3 regions of the Rhizobium sp. CB3171 genome follow, and region 3 is predicted to be linked to each of the others. Evidence: predicted binding sites of a transcription regulator. Region 3 holds the regulator's gene; each other region holds the start of a gene.
What was found. The regulator LexA, encoded in region 3, represses DNA repair genes until DNA is damaged. The targets are predictions, from matches to a motif close to TGTTCNNNNTGTGTTCNG.
Positions count from the first base shown of each region.

Region 1: a site for LexA is predicted at 2,818-2,835, ahead of recA (recombinase RecA). Genes of this name have one in related genera too.
Region 2: a site for LexA is predicted at 1,477-1,494, ahead of QA648_RS16770 (metallopeptidase family protein). Genes of this name have one in related genera too.

Region 1 covers NZ_CP121652.1:1,541,696-1,546,947, reverse strand. Annotated here, with positions in the region: gene trpS (tryptophan--tRNA ligase) at 1-689, shown strand, start outside; gene QA648_RS07640 (pseudouridine-5'-phosphate glycosidase) at 737-1,663, opposite strand; gene QA648_RS07635 (carbohydrate kinase family protein) at 1,710-2,654, opposite strand; gene recA (recombinase RecA) at 2,894-3,979, shown strand; gene alaS (alanine--tRNA ligase) at 4,234-5,252, shown strand, end outside.
Region 2 covers NZ_CP121652.1:3,453,546-3,458,797, forward strand. Annotated here, with positions in the region: gene QA648_RS16760 (DNA polymerase Y family protein) at 1-445, opposite strand, end outside; gene QA648_RS16765 (hypothetical protein) at 486-1,454, opposite strand; gene QA648_RS16770 (metallopeptidase family protein) at 1,618-2,055, shown strand; gene QA648_RS16775 (DUF1737 domain-containing protein) at 2,075-2,281, opposite strand; gene QA648_RS16780 (CoA ester lyase) at 2,309-3,244, opposite strand; gene QA648_RS16785 (hypothetical protein) at 3,371-3,601, shown strand; gene leuD (3-isopropylmalate dehydratase small subunit) at 3,792-4,400, shown strand; gene QA648_RS16795 (hypothetical protein) at 4,426-4,593, opposite strand; gene QA648_RS16800 (sugar phosphate isomerase/epimerase family protein) at 4,592-5,252, shown strand, end outside.
Region 3 covers NZ_CP121652.1:1,266,942-1,272,193, reverse strand. Annotated here, with positions in the region: gene QA648_RS06325 (mechanosensitive ion channel family protein) at 1-836, shown strand, start outside; gene QA648_RS06320 (DUF2721 domain-containing protein) at 942-1,433, shown strand; gene lexA (transcriptional repressor LexA) at 1,827-2,549, shown strand; gene QA648_RS06310 (ComEC/Rec2 family competence protein) at 2,530-4,989, opposite strand.

The sequences.
Region 1 (5,252 bases), 270 kb from region 3:
AGCGCAACCCGACCATCAAGACGGAAATCCAGCTTCGCGGCTTTGAGCGTGATGTCCCAGCAGGTTTTCTTTGCTATCCCGTCGCTCAAGCGGCTGACATCACCGCCTTCAAGGCGACGATCGTTCCGGTGGGTGAAGATCAGGCTCCGCTGATCGAGCAAACCAATGAGATCGTGCGTCGTCTCAACCGGCAGGCCGGACGCGAGGTTCTTCCGGAAGCCGAGGCAATGATCCCGACGGTCGGCCGCCTGCCGGGCGTCGATGGCAAAGCCAAAATGAGCAAATCGCAGGGCAATGCCATCCCGCTATCCGTATCGCCGGACGATATTCGGCAAGCCGTACGCCGGATGTACACTGATCCCGCCCATCTGCGCGCCGCCGATCCGGGAAAGGTGGAGGGTAATGTCGTCTTCACCTATCTCGATGCCTTTGCCGAGGATAGGACTTTCGTCGAAGAGCTAAAGGAGCGCTATCGAAGGGGCGGTCTTGGCGACATGGTCGTGAAACAGCATCTTGAAGATATTCTGCAAGCTCTGCTGGCCCCGATCCGCGAGCGCCGTGCCCACTATGCCGCCGATCCCGGTTACACCCTGGAAGTCCTGCGGCAAGGTACGCTCAGGGCAAGGCAGCGGACGGAGGCAACCCTTGCGGAACTGCGCGCCGCCTTAGGTCTGTTCACATTGACCTAAAGCGGCTGCGCGGGTTGCCGTCCGTTATCGAAGCGACTCGCTTCCGATTATTCCGCCAGAGCAACCGCGATTTCCGCGGCAAGGCGCGCATTGTTTTCGACCAGTGCGATATTGGTCTTCAGGCTGCGGCCGTCGGTGATGTCGAAGATGGTGCTGAGCAGATAGGGAGTGACCGCCTTGCCGGCGATTTCGTCGCGCTCGGCGCTGTCCAAGGCGCGTTCGATGTAGATTTCCATCTCCTCACGCGGGATTTCATCGGCTTCCGGAACTGGATTGGCGATCAGCATGCCACCGTTGATGCTAAGCTGTTCACGGGTTACCTGGAAGTTGGCGATCGCGGCAGGGCTGTTCAAGGTCAGCGGGCTCGGCAGGCCGGAGGAACGCGACCAGAAGGCGGGGAATTCGGCGCTGTCGTAGGTGACGACGGGCACGCCGCGGGTTTCCAGCACTTCCAGCGTTTTCGGAATATCCAGGATGGCCTTGGCGCCGGCGCAGACCACGATGACGTCAGTGCGGGCGAGCTCTTCCAGGTCGGCCGAGATATCGAAGCTTTCCTCGGCGCCGCGATGCACGCCGCCAATGCCGCCGGTCGCGAAAACCTTGATGCCGGCCCGCGCTGCGGCGATCATCGTCGCGGCAACCGTGGTGGCGCCCGTGCGGCGCTCTGCAATGGCGAAGGCGAGGTCGGCGCGCGAAACCTTCATCGCGCCAGTCGTCTGGGCGAGCGCCTCCAGCTCTTCAGGCTCCAGGCCGATATGTAGCACGCCATGAATGACGGCGATCGTTGCCGGCACGGCGCCTTCCTGCCGGATGATCGCCTCGACGCTGCGCGCCATCTCGATATTGCCGGGATAGGGCATGCCATGGGTGATGATGGTCGATTCCAATGCCACCAATGGAGCGCCGCGCAATTTTGCTGAAGCAACCTCCTTCGAATAGGAGATCGGCAGCAGGGGTGAAATGGGCTTGGTCATGGTTGTGTCCAATTGGCTGAGTTGGGAAATGCGAAAATCGTGCGCTTCATGACAAAATAGCGGCTTCGGGAACAAGAGCCAGTATTGCCTTCAGAAGCTCGGGCGAAAGATCCTCCGCCGTGGCGAATGGTGATTGCACGGTGATCGCGGCGGCCGCTGCCCCATAGCGCACCGCCTCGCCGAGATCGTGACCGGCAAGCAGGGCGGCCAGAACACCGGCGGCGAGCGAATCGCCGGCACCGGTGACATCGGCAACCTCATCGATAACTGGCGGCTGCAGGCTGACGGCGGCATCGCCGGAAAAAGCGATCAGTTCGCGTTTGCCACGTGTAATGACACCACCCCTGAGGCCGAGTGCCCGCAATCCGGCGATCCAATGGCGCGGATCGTCCGGACGGCTCTCCGTCAGCGCCGCAGCTTCGGCCTCGTTCAGAAAAAGATGGTCGATGCCGGCAAGGCAGGGCTTCAGGCGCACCACTTTGGCCGGCGAAATCGCGATCGCGGCCAATGGCTTGCCGCAATCGGCTGCGCGCATTGCGATGGCGGCCAGCGTTTCGGCGGGTAGATTGGCGTCGCAAAGGATCAGGTCAGTGGCTTCGAAGGCATCGCGGATGGCGCGGATCGTCAGCCGGCGCGGCACGAACAGCTTATAGAGCTCCATGTCGGCGAGGGCGATCACCAGATTGCCATCGCGTTCGAGGATTGCCGTATAGCTCGGCGTCTTTCGATCGAGAAAAACGAAGGGCTTGTCGTCGACGCCGGCATTGAGCGCCGCTTCCGCCACCATCTCGCCGGCCGCATCGCCGCCACGCGGCGAGATCAGCCGCACATCAAAGCCGAGACGGGCCAGATTGCGTGCCGCGTTGAAGCCGCCACCGCCCGGTTCCTCGAACCATGCGCCCGGGTTGCTGGCCCCCGGCGCCGTCTCGCCGAAGATGCGGCCGCGCCGGTCGATATGGGCACCACCCAGAACGAGAATCTTCTTCGCCATATCGATCTCCTCAGCGCTTCCAAAGGCGAATCGAGCCGGCTGATATCTCACGCAAAATGCCCGGCAAGGACACGTAAGTACTTGCTATGAAAGAAGAAAACAAATGTAGAACGAAATTCATTTTACCATTTTCTTTCAATTGCTTGTTGTGCTCTTGCGACATGAGAACAAATAGAGTACACAATTCTCATCAGCGGCGACATTGCTTGAGCGGCTTCAATAACCTAAAGGTGGATCGGATGTCTCAGAATTCTTTGCGGCTTGTAGAGGACAAATCGGTGGATAAAAGCAAGGCACTTGAAGCGGCACTCTCTCAAATTGAGCGGTCGTTCGGCAAGGGCTCGATCATGAAGCTCGGCTCGAACGAGAACGTGGTCGAAATCGAAACAGTTTCCACCGGCTCCCTGAGCCTCGATATCGCTCTCGGCATTGGCGGCTTGCCGAAGGGACGCATCATCGAGATCTACGGGCCGGAAAGCTCCGGTAAGACGACGCTGGCGCTGCAGACCATTGCCGAATCCCAGAAGAAGGGCGGCATCTGCGCCTTCGTCGACGCCGAACACGCGCTCGATCCGGTCTATGCCCGCAAGCTCGGCGTCGACCTGCAGAACCTCCTGATTTCGCAGCCGGACACAGGCGAACAGGCGCTTGAAATTACCGATACACTGGTGCGTTCCGGCGCCATCGACGTTCTCGTCGTCGACTCCGTTGCCGCGCTGACGCCGCGTGCCGAAATCGAAGGCGAGATGGGCGACAGCCTGCCAGGCATGCAGGCCCGCCTGATGAGCCAGGCGCTGCGCAAGCTTACCGCTTCGATCTCGAAGTCCAATTGCATGGTCATCTTCATCAACCAGATCCGCATGAAGATCGGCGTCATGTTCGGCTCGCCGGAAACGACGACCGGCGGCAATGCGCTGAAGTTCTATGCCTCCGTCCGTCTCGATATTCGCCGTATCGGTTCCGTCAAGGAGCGCGAAGAGGTGGTCGGCAACCAGACCCGCGTCAAGGTCGTCAAGAACAAGATGGCACCGCCCTTCAAGCAGGTGGAATTCGACATCATGTATGGCGAGGGCGTTTCCAAGACTGGTGAGCTGATTGATCTGGGTGTCAAGGCTGGCATCGTCGAGAAATCCGGTGCCTGGTTCTCCTATAACAGCCAGCGTCTGGGGCAGGGCCGCGAAAACGCAAAGCTCTTCCTGCGCGACAATCCGGATCTTGCTCGCGAGATCGAGCTGTCGCTGCGCCAGAATGCCGGTCTGATCGCCGATCGCTTCCTGCAGAACGGCGGACCTGACGCTGATGACAGCGATGCCGCGGACGCGTAATTTGCGCGACCAAGTCCAGGACTAACCAAGACTAAAATTCAAAACCGGCCGTATTGTCCAAGGGATGTACGGCCGGTTTTGCTTGTGCGGCTGGACAGGGCCGGGAGCGGACGATAAAAGCCACTGGATTTGTTAAATATTGCCAACGCGTGATCCCCAAAAGTGCGAAGCGGTTTTTGGACAAGACCATGCTAGGTGAAGGAACATGAGCGAGATGGGACATCTCGCTCGAGGCAAGGACTGAAGGGCCCAATATGAGCGGTGTGAACGAAATCCGGTCGACCTTTCTCGACTATTTTAAGAAGAACGGCCACGAGATCGTGCCGTCGAGCCCGCTTGTTCCACGCAACGATCCGACGCTGATGTTCACCAATGCCGGCATGGTGCAGTTCAAGAACGTCTTCACCGGCCTGGAGCAGCGCCCCTACAAGACTGCATCGACGGCACAGAAATGCGTGCGCGCCGGCGGCAAGCATAATGACCTCGACAATGTCGGCTATACCGCGCGTCATCACACCTTCTTCGAGATGCTCGGCAATTTCTCGTTCGGCGACTATTTCAAGGAGCGCGCCATCGAGCTTGCCTGGAACCTGATCACCAAGGAATTCGGCCTCGACGCCAAGCGCCTGCTGGTGACGGTCTATCATACCGACGATGTCGCCTATGATCTCTGGAAGAAGATCGCCGGTCTTTCGGACGACAAGATCATCCGCATCGCCACCAGCGACAATTTCTGGGCAATGGGCGATACCGGTCCTTGCGGCCCATGTTCGGAAATCTTCTATGATCACGGCGACCATATCTGGGGCGGCCCTCCCGGCTCGCCGGAAGAGGATGGCGACCGGTTCATCGAGATCTGGAATCTCGTCTTCATGCAGTTCGAGCAGATCACTAAGGAGCAGCGGGTCGACCTGCCGCGTCCGTCGATCGACACGGGCATGGGTCTCGAACGCGTTGCTGCCGTGCTGCAGGGCAAGCATGACAATTACGACATCGACCTGTTCCGCGCATTGATCGAGGCTTCGGAAGAGGCGACCGGAGTCAAGGCCGAGGGCGAACGCCGCGCCAGCCACCGCGTCATCGCCGATCACCTGCGCTCCTCCGCCTTCCTGATCGCCGACGGCGTGCTGCCGTCGAACGAAGGCCGCGGCTATGTGCTTCGCCGCATCATGCGCCGCGCCATGCGCCATGCGCAGTTGCTCGGCGCCAAGGAGCCGCTGGTCTGGAAGCTGTTGCCGACGCTCGTCCAGCAGATGGGCCGCGCCTATCCCGA
Region 2 (5,252 bases), 1.8 Mb from region 3:
ATGCGGCGACTGTTTCCTCGCCAAGCCTGAGCGAGGCGACCGGCAGTGGCGCCAGCGCCTCTTCCATGGCTTCCGGAGGAACGACACGGCTCTCGTCGAAGCGGGCCACCGCCCAGGACAGACCCGGCGCAGAGGAGATGGCGCCACGGACATCGAGACCAAGCCGGGAAATCCGGATCAGAATATCCTCGAGCAGCGCTTCTTCGCCGCCGAAGAGATGGGCACAGCCGGTAATATCGAGGAAAAGCCCGTCCTTGCCGTCGATCGCCACCAGCGGCGTATAGCGATCGCACCAATCGGCGATCGCCTCCAGCAATTTGCGGTCCGCGGCCGGATTCTCTTCGACGACGTCAAGGGCGGGACAGATCGCCTTCGCCTCGGCGACGCCCTGTGCAAGCTTGAGGCCGATCGTCTCGGCCCTTTCATTGAGCGCGGTGAGCCGCATGGCATTGTTCAGCTTGCCGGCACAGGCGAGTGGTGGCGCCTCAAGCCGACCGGTCGAACGCCAGGACAGACCCCATCGCTTGCGGGCGATCCGGTCGGTCGGCAGATGCGGAAAGGTCAGCGCCAGAATGCGCTGCGTATTCGCCGGGAAAGGCAGGGCGCTGAGTGTCGAGGACAGGGGCAAACTGGCGGTCATGGGCATTCCACTCCAGGGTTATGGAAAAGGGTGCCGGGTTGCGGCTCTTTTCCAGGGTGAGACGAAAGGCCGGATGACCGATGCTGCCGCCAAGCAGCGATCCGTCCGGCAGGGGCCGCGCCAGGGCCGGCGCGGGTTCGACGGCGAGACGGAAGAGAGCACTGCTCGCCTCCTCCTCGCCCGCTTGACGCAACAGAAACAAGGGCCGCCCCGCTGCCTTGGCCCGAAGCGCAAGCCGCCGGCTCTCCGTCAGCCCGAAACGGGCCGGATTGCCGCGTACCTCCAGAATGACGACCGCAAAGGCCGCACTGACGAGAGCCGCCTCCGCCAGCCATAGCGCCTCTTCCAGCTTGCGCGGCGATGCCTGCAGAAAACCGGCCGGCTCCAATCCGAAATCCCGAAGCCCGATCGCATAGGGCAGGCCGGCCTCCATCGCCGCGACCGTATCGCCGATCCACAGAACCGGCGATACGGCCGCAGTTTTGCCGGCGGCTTGCCCCCCAGGCCGCGCAGCGAGAGCTCTAAGCCGTGCAGCGAGAGCAAGCGTGAAACCGCTGGCCGCTCCGGCATCCCGCAAGGCCAGTGAGCGGATCTCCGTCAGCGCATCGAGCGGCACGCCGCCCTGCATCGCCTCGTCGAGATCGGCAACCCCTATCGCAAGCGGCTGGACGGCATCGGCTGAACCAACCTCCGGCTCTGCTGCCCGTGCCTCATGCGCCACGGCAGCCAGCGCCGGTATCGGCCTGCCTTCCAGTCGGGCAATGGTTTCACGCAGGGCAAAAAGCGTCTCCCGCGCCACGGCGGCCTCGGCCATGACGTTAGCTCCAGATCAATTATGTTCCTGTTATGTTCTTATGGATTCCAGAGGTCGGAAGAAGAGTCAACACCATTTTATGAGAAAATATTCCTCTGCCTGAATCCACTCTCGAAAAACCGAAACAAAGGCTCTATATGACCAGCTAAGGAAGGAAGCATTCATGGCCCGCATTGACCAGAGCGAGGATTGGCGGGACCGCCATGCCCCCTCGATCAGCACATTCGAATCCCTGGCCACGGAGGCTTACAGCCACCTGCCGGACGAATTCCGTTCGCTCACCGGCAATCTCATCATCCTCATCGAAGATTTCCCCGACGACGACGTGTTCGAGGACATGGCGCTGGAAACGCCCTTCGACCTGCTCGGCCTGTTCGAAGGCCGCGGCATATCGGAGCGTTTCACCGCCCAAACCGGGGAAATGCCGAACAAGATCCGCCTCTATCGCCGGCCGATCATCGATTACTGGGCGGAAAACGAGGAAACCCTCGGCGACATCATCACCCACGTCCTGATCCACGAAATAGGCCACCATTTCGGCCTGAGCGACGAGGACATGGAGCGCATCGAGGCGAGCGCTGAAGAAGCGACGGACCGGTGAGGAACCGATCCTGCTATGCTTACTGCTCGGAAAGCTTCATTTCCGGATCGTAATCCTTGCCTTCGACGTCCTTGACGACCGCCTGGCCGCATTGCATCAGGCCGGTCGCTGCATTGAAGGCATAGGTCGGCGAGCCCGAGAGTTCCCAGCCTTTGTTCAGCGCCGCGGTCACCTTATGGCAGAAGGAAGCGTCGTCAGGGCCGGTGAGGAAGCGGTAGAGTTTCATCAAGTCGTCTTTCATACGTATCAGCCCTCATCCTGAGCTTGTCGAAGGACGATGGCGTTCTGCAATCAGGCGAGCTTTATGGACCAGTCTTTCCGCCTGGACAAGATGCAGCCGCTCGACCATGCGTCCGCCGAGGTTTACGACATTGAGGCCGGCCGCCGCCGGATCTGCGAAAGCGGCTATGATGGCTTCCGCCTCCGCAATGGCAGCTTCATCGGGGCCGAAATGCCGGTTGGCGGCTTCGATCTGGTTCGGATGGATCAACATCTTACCGGCAAAGCCCATGGCGCGGCCCTCGGCACATTCGGCGTCCACTGCCTGCATATCCTTGAAATCGTTGAAAACACTGTCGATGGCGTCGAGCCCGTAGGCGCTGACGGCCAGGATCACCTGCATGAGCCAGGGCACGAGATAGGCGCGGCCCGGCTGCGGCAACACATCGGTCTCCTTGCGCAGATCATTGAGGCCGACGACCAAACAATCGAGCCGGCTTCCCGCCGTGCGCCCGGCCTCGGCGATTGCCGCGACGTTCAAGACGCCGCGCGGCGTCTCGATCATCGCCCAGATGCGCAGGCTCTCCGGCGCATCCGCCTCGGCAAACCTATCGCTGACAACGGTCACATCCTGCGGCTCGTCGATCTTGGGCAGTAACACCGCATCCGGCTCGAGCGCCAGCACCAACTCCAGGTCATCGGCACCGAAGCCCGACGATAGCGTATTGATGCGGATGATGCGCTCCTTGCCGGCCTTTTCTTCGCTATCAGGCGGCGATCCGGCGAAAAAAGCCCGCAAATTCTCCCGTGCTTCCGCCTTTTTCTCCGGCGCCACGGAATCCTCGAGATCGAAGATGACCGCATCGCAATCGAGATCGGCTATCTTCTCCAGAGCCCGGCGGTTGATCGCAGGGACACTCAGCACCGAGCGGCGCAGACGGACGGAACGGGGAGGGGCGGGACGGCTCATGATACAGTTTTGCCGCGCTTTCGGCCATCAGGCAAGACAACAACAAGCAAGACAACAAAAAGCCATGCTCCTCTTGCAGAGAGAAACAGAGAGGACCACATTGCCATGAGTAGAGAGGTCTCGACCATGCAGAATATCCGTTCCTTGTTTATCGCGCTTGCCGGCATCACCGTGTTTGCAGCCCTGGCGCTGTTTACCGTTTCACTCACGCTCGCTGTCGGCGGCATCCTCACCGTGCTTATGGTGGGTCGCGCGATTTCGTTGCGGATGAAGCCTGCTCCGGTGCGCGCCAAGGCGAACGGTCAGCGCGAAATGCGCATTTGGAACGACGGTCGCGGCACGATCATCGATCTCTAGGCCAAGGTCAGGGCAGGGCGGCGCCTCGCCGCTCTCCAGTACGCTCATCCACGCGTAATTCCTGAATTGCGGAACTGCGGCCGAAGCGCCCGGTTTCAGAGCATTTCCAAGATTCCCCTTCATTTTTGCAGGGATTTGCTCTATTGGCAGGATAATTCGTGCATAGACGAAAATTGAAGGCAGGACCCCCATGGACAAGTTCGTGAAGTTGACCGGTGTCGCGGCACCCCTCCCGGTCGTCAATGTCGATACCGACATGATCATCCCGAAGGACTATCTGAAGACCATCAAGCGCACCGGTCTTGGCACAGGGTTGTTCGCCGAAGCCCGCTACAATGAGGATGGCTCGCCGAACCCGGATTTCGTGCTGAACAAACCGGCCTATCAGAATGCCAAGATCCTCGTTGCCGGCGACAATTTCGGCTGCGGTTCGTCTCGCGAACATGCCCCGTGGGCGCTGCTCGACTTCGGCATCCGCTGCGTCATTTCGACGAGCTTCGCCGACATCTTCTACAATAACTGCTTCAAGAACGGTATCCTGCCGATCAAGGTCAGCCAGGAAGAGCTCGACAAGCTGATGGACGACGCCTCGCGCGGCTCCAACGCCATCCTGACGATCGATCTGGAAAACCTCGAGATCACCGGCCCGGACGGCGGCTCGATCAAGTTCGACCTCGACGAATTCAAGCGCCATTGCCTGCTGAACGGCCTCGACGATATCGGCCTGACGCTGGAAAAGGCCAAGGCGATCGACAGTTTCGAAAAGACGAACGCCGCATCCCGCCCCTGGGCGGCCTGATCGATTTCATTATCACATTTGCGTATCAGAGCCGGGCTGAAAAGCCCGGCTTTTTCTTTTCATGCCATGGAAAGTTCATGAGGTTGCCGGCTGTAATATGCCCGACAAAAAGGGAGATCATATAGCCTTTGCGGAGCCCTTCAGGCTGCTCCCGCTCCTCCATTTTTTCTCCCTCACAATCGGAGCATTTCATGACCTCCCTTCCTATTCTTGGCGCAGCCATGACGCTTGCCGATGTCGAAGCCCATCGTGACTGGCTGCTCGAAAAACCGCGCGATCTGGAACTGCAGAGCTTCGTCGAAGCCGAAATCCTGAATGGCGACTGGGCGCCGCTCGCCGCGCGCGCCAGGAAATTGCTCGACGGCCATCAGGGCCGGCTCGGCATCCATGGCCCGTTCTGGGGCTTCATCATCGCCTCGCAGGATCCGGAGATCCGCGCCGTCGTCACCAAGCGCCTCACGCAGGCGCTCGACGTCTGCGCCAATATCGGCGCCACGCAGATGGTCATCCATAGCCCCTATACGTCCTGGTCCTACAACAACCTCGATAACAACAAGGGCGAACGCGAGAAGATCATCGAATACACACATCTGACGCTGAAGGACGCTGTCAGGCGCGCCGAGGATATCGGCTTGACCATGGTCATCGAGAATATCGAGGATAAGGATCCCCATATCCGCGTCGGTCTTGCCGACAGCTTCAATTCACCCGCTGTCGCCGTTTCGATCGACACCGGCCATGCCCATTACGCCCATGGCTACACCGGAGCACCGCCGGTCGACTATTACGTCCACGCCGCCGGCAACCGCCTGCAGCATGTTCACCTGCAGGACGCCGACGGCTATGCCGATC
Region 3 (5,252 bases):
TGTCGAGGGCATTCATTGACGAGAAATTGAGCGCCGCCGATAGCAGTGCCTCCTCGCCATCGGCGGAAGCCGCGCGCGCGGGCCGCCTTCGCACCCTGTTGCCGATCTTCCGCAACGCACTGGCAGCCATCGTTATCGCAGCCGCCGTCCTCACCGTGCTGTCCGAAATGGGCGTGCAGATCGGGCCGTTGATTGCGGGGGCCGGCATATTCGGCGTGGCGATCGGCTTCGGCTCGCAAACGCTCGTCAAGGATATCGTCAGCGGCATTTTCTACCTGATGGACGATGCCTTCCGCGTCGGCGAATACGTTCAAAGCGGCAGCTACAAGGGAACCGTGGAATCCTTCAGCCTGCGTTCCGTCAGGCTTCGACATCATCATGGTCCGGTGTTCACAGTTCCCTTCGGCGAACTCGGCGCCGTTCAGAACATGAGCCGCGACTGGGCGATCGATAAATTCCTGCTACGGGTTCCGTTCAATACCGACGTCGCCAAGGCGAAAAGGATCGTCAAGCAAATCGGAGAGCAGTTGAAAGAAGATCCGGAAATCGGACCGCAGATTCTTGAGACCCTGAAAATGAAGGGGGTGGAGCAAATTGGCGACTTCGGTATCGAACTGAGTTTCGCTTTTACCGCCCTCCCCGGTCGGCAAACCTACATACGGCGCCAGGCCTATACCATGATCCGCGACGCCTTCATGGAAAACGGCATCGACTTCGCTCAGCCGACAGTGCAGGTGGGTGGCGAGGAAAAATCCGATGCCGCGATCGCAGCCATGACACTGCAGAGAAAGAAGATCGCTGAGCAAATGACGCAATCGGCGGCGCCGCCAACCTGAACGTTCGCGCGAGATCAGTCACCAGCCTCATCTCCGCGCCCTCTTTGGCAAGGCGACAACCCTGGAGCCGATACCGGATGACGTTGGACAGAAAGGAGATCCAATGTGCTGAACGACCATCTGACGTCTATTGCCGCGCACGTTATTCAAATAGCGCTGACACCGGTCTTTCTGCTGGCGGGCACCGCCGGGTGCCTCAATGTCTTTTCGGCTAGGCTCGCCCGCGTCTCCGACCGGGTCAACAGCCTTTTCGAACGGGTGACCTCTGAGGACCCGGATGAAACGCGGTTGCTGCAGCTCTATTATCTGCGGCGGCGAACATTGGCGCTGGAGATCGCAGTTCTGCTCGGCACGGCATCGGGCGTGTTCACATGCCTTGCGACGCTCGGCCTCATGGGCGGTGCAATTCGACAGCAATTTCGCGAGCAATTGCTGCTCTGGCTCTTTGGCCTTGCCGTCTTCGCACTCATGGGCGCCTTTGTGGCCTTTCTCGTCGAGATGATTCTGGCCGGGCGCAGCATGCTAAGGCAGATCGCCAACGACCGTACCTTGCTCGAGCACCGGCACGGGAGTTCGAGGAAAAGTTCAACCTATTGATATCCCATCGAATATTACTACGGATGGCACCAATCCCGGCCCCTCAGAAATCCGGATTCCCAGTCAGATCCATAGCTTGCTCTCCATGGTTCGGAGAGTGTCGTCCTCCAAAGAGCTTATAGAACGAAGAACATGGCTTTTCGCCGCCTTGGAGATAATCCGTTTTGGGATCGTCCGAAATTTTGCTTCGCCCGATTCCGCATATATTTCTGCTATTTAGTTTGAAGGTGCCGGGAAAAAAGTCATCTGCCCGGGACCTGTTATGTTCCCATTTATTTGATGCACCTACAAAATGTTCACCGAAATTTAAGGGCTTGCGGAACACATATGGAACATATAGTGTCCGTTCTGGATTTGTTTCACGACACCTTCTCAGTCCCGAGGTTCAAAACGATGTTGACGCGCAAGCAGCAGGAACTGCTTCTCTTCATTCACGAACGAATGAAGGAGTCCGGTGTTCCGCCATCTTTCGACGAGATGAAAGATGCGCTGGACCTTGCGTCCAAATCCGGTATTCACCGTCTCATCACGGCTTTGGAAGAACGCGGCTTCATCCGTCGCCTGCCGAACCGGGCCCGGGCGCTGGAGGTCATCAAGCTACCGGAGGCCTATAGCCCGAGCCTGCAGCCTCGCCGCGGCTTTTCGCCAAGCGTCATCGAGGGTAGCCTTGGCAAGCCGCAACTTGTGCCGCCGCCCGCACCCACCAAGCCGGTGAGTGAGGACAACAACAGTTCGGTTTCGGTACCCGTCATGGGCCGCATTGCCGCCGGCGTTCCGATCTCGGCCATCCAGAACAATACTCACGACATCACCGTTCCCGCCGACATGCTCGGCTCCGGCGAGCATTATGCGCTGGAGGTCAAGGGCGACTCCATGATCGATGCCGGCATCTTTGACGGCGATACCGTCATCATCCGCAACGCCACGACCGCCAATCCCGGCGACATCGTCGTCGCTCTCGTCGATGATGAAGAGGCGACATTGAAGCGCTTCCGCCGCAAGGGAGCCTCGATCGCGCTTGAAGCGGCAAACCCTGCTTACGAAACCCGCATCTTTGGGCCGGATCGAGTGAAGGTACAAGGCAAGCTCGTCGGTCTCATTCGCCGCTATCACTGACCGGTGACGCCGGCTTGAGCGGCGCGCCAAAAGTGTCTGTTCGCCAGTCGTAGGAGCGATGCAGGCTCCATGGCCGCGAAAGGTTTTCAAACGCTGCCGTCATTATCGGTTTATCGGTGCTAAGGCTCATTTCGATGGACCCTGTGCGGCGCAATGTTGCACCTGTGAAGAGCGTGGCGCCAGAGCGGCAGCGATCAAGACGCAGCCGTACGGAGGTGATGACGATATTGGCCGTGTCGCAGGCCGGAGCGAGATAGGCGGCATCTTCAATGGTGACAAGCATGTCGCCATTATCCAGCATTGCCACGCACCATGCACCTTTTTGGCAGGCGAAACCGCCCGGCCCGGCCGCGTCTAATGCCGCATCCATCGCCTTTCGAACGGTGCTCTGTTCTTCGGAATTCAGGCGACGATGCTTGTCTGATTTGCTGATTTTGGGGAGCTGACTATCCGGCGGAAGCATCGTTGGCGGTTGCTGCTCGGTGATCGCCAATGCTCTTTGCCACTGCTCGAAGATGAAATCCGGCGGTTTTTCGCGGTTTGTCGTCAGCGCACCGTTGCGCAACAAGGCGACCAGCGTGCCGTCCTCGGAGATCATGAGATCAGGCTTGAGGACACCGGGACTGAGTGCCACGACTGCAACCGAACCGATGATCAAGAGCGCACCTGCATGTCGCAGCCATGTTCTCAGCAAGGTCATCAACAAGAAGCCGGCTATGACCGTCGGGAACAGCCAGACCGGCAGCCGACCGAAGGGAATATTGCCGCCCCAGGCGGCAACCGTTTTGGCAATGACGATGACGACATCAAGTCCCCAGCCGGTTATCTGCCAGAAAGGGGCATCAACGCCAAATGGCATCAGTAGCGTCGCCGCCATGCCAAACGGCATGACGACAAAGGAGACGACCGGCATAGCCGCCAGATTGGCGATGAGACCATATGTCGCCAATCGGTGAAAATGCTCTATCGAGAAGATTGCCGTCGATGCGCCGCCTATAAAAGAGGTCGACAATATGCTTCCGAAGAAACGGGAAACGAAGAGCAGCGGACGCATGACCCGGAACCGGGAGAGAACGCTCTCCCGATGCGGCCTCCTCGCCCAGAGCGAATAGCCGGACACCAACGCCAGGGTCGCGGCGTAAGACATCTGAAAACTTGGTCCGAGCGCCTGCGAAGGCGACAGTATGAGAATGACTATCGCCGATAGCGCCACGTTGCGCAGGCTAATGGATGGTCGGTCGAAGAGCACGGCGATCAGTATGATAGCCATCATGATGAAGGCACGCTCCGCGGATACCCCGAAGCCGGAAATGAGATAATAAGCCGTCACTGTAACTAGCGCGCCGAAGGCCGCAATCTTCTTTGTTGGCCAAGCCTGTGCCACGCCGAAAAACAGACTGAGGGCGTAGCGTAAACCGACATAAAAGATGCCCGCGGAGAGCGCCATGTTCAGGCCGGAGATGGCGATGATATGCGCAAGACCCGAGGTCCGCAGCGCTTCCGTCGTATCGTCTGAGATCGCTCGTCTCTCATCGGTGACAAGCGAAGCCGCAAAGGCGCCGGTGTCTCCGGGCAAAAGCGTCCTGATTCTATCGCCGATATGGCTGCGCAAACCGGCAAGCCAGATATCCGCCTTGTCGAGGACCGACCCCTGAACTACATCACTAGTCGGCGACAATAATGTCTGCGTTCCATAGGCAAAACCATTCGCGCCGGTGCCATCGAAATAGGCGCTGAAGGCGAAATCGTTGAGGCCGGGCAAGGCAGGTCCGGCCGGCGGCGTCAACCGCGCTCTACCCTGAATGCGGTCGCCGAGTTCGAAGGGCTGGAGCTGTTTGCGCACGAAAATGGTGATCTGCGCCGGCGGCCGGCGAATGGTCGGTTTTTCCGTTGCCTCCAGGGCGACGACATAGCGCCAACGGCCCTTGTCGTCGGCTTCACGCCGTTCGATCCGCCCGGTGATGGTGGTCGTCACCGCAGAGTCGAGCATCACCGTCGATGCGCGCCAGGTTTCGCATTGCGCCAGAGCCATGCCGGAGCACACCAGCATGCCGGCAAACAATATGTGCCGTAGCACTCGCCCCGCCTGCTGCTGGCGGAAAAATGCGACAGCGAAGATAAGGAGGGCCGTAAAAACAGCTTGCGGCGGCGGATCGGCTCCGACCGAGAACCAGACGATCGCGCCGGCGCCGATGTAGACCGGCGCAAATAGCATCGCGCGACCGTGCGCCGCCTCTTCTTCGGCTAAATGGTAAATGCTGAGTCGGATGCTGCCTGCCGCGAGGCGAAGGCGGGCAATAAGCGCGGCGTGGTCCTGTGTCCGCTCTGGCCGCGACGCTTTGGCACGAGAAATAACCGCGCCCACGCTCTGCTCGCGCACGGCAACCGCAGCCAATTCCCGACTATCCACCTGCGGATCCGGTGCCTCTAAATTAGGCATATATTCCAGCGCCCACGCAAAACTACAGCTATAGCGGGAGTTTTGCCGTCACCGGCCAGTGATTTCAACTGAAATCGGCATCATCGCCGACAAAAGACGCTAATTCACGCTTGCGCAAAACGGTCCCTTCTACCGCAGTGCCCAAAAGTTGATACTGCAATGCACAAATAGGCGTAAGGATAACTTGGCATTAGGCTCTGGATCATATAGCTAATCGTTAGTCGCTTAACCCTTTGGCGCTTTTTAAGGCGCCAATCCCGCCA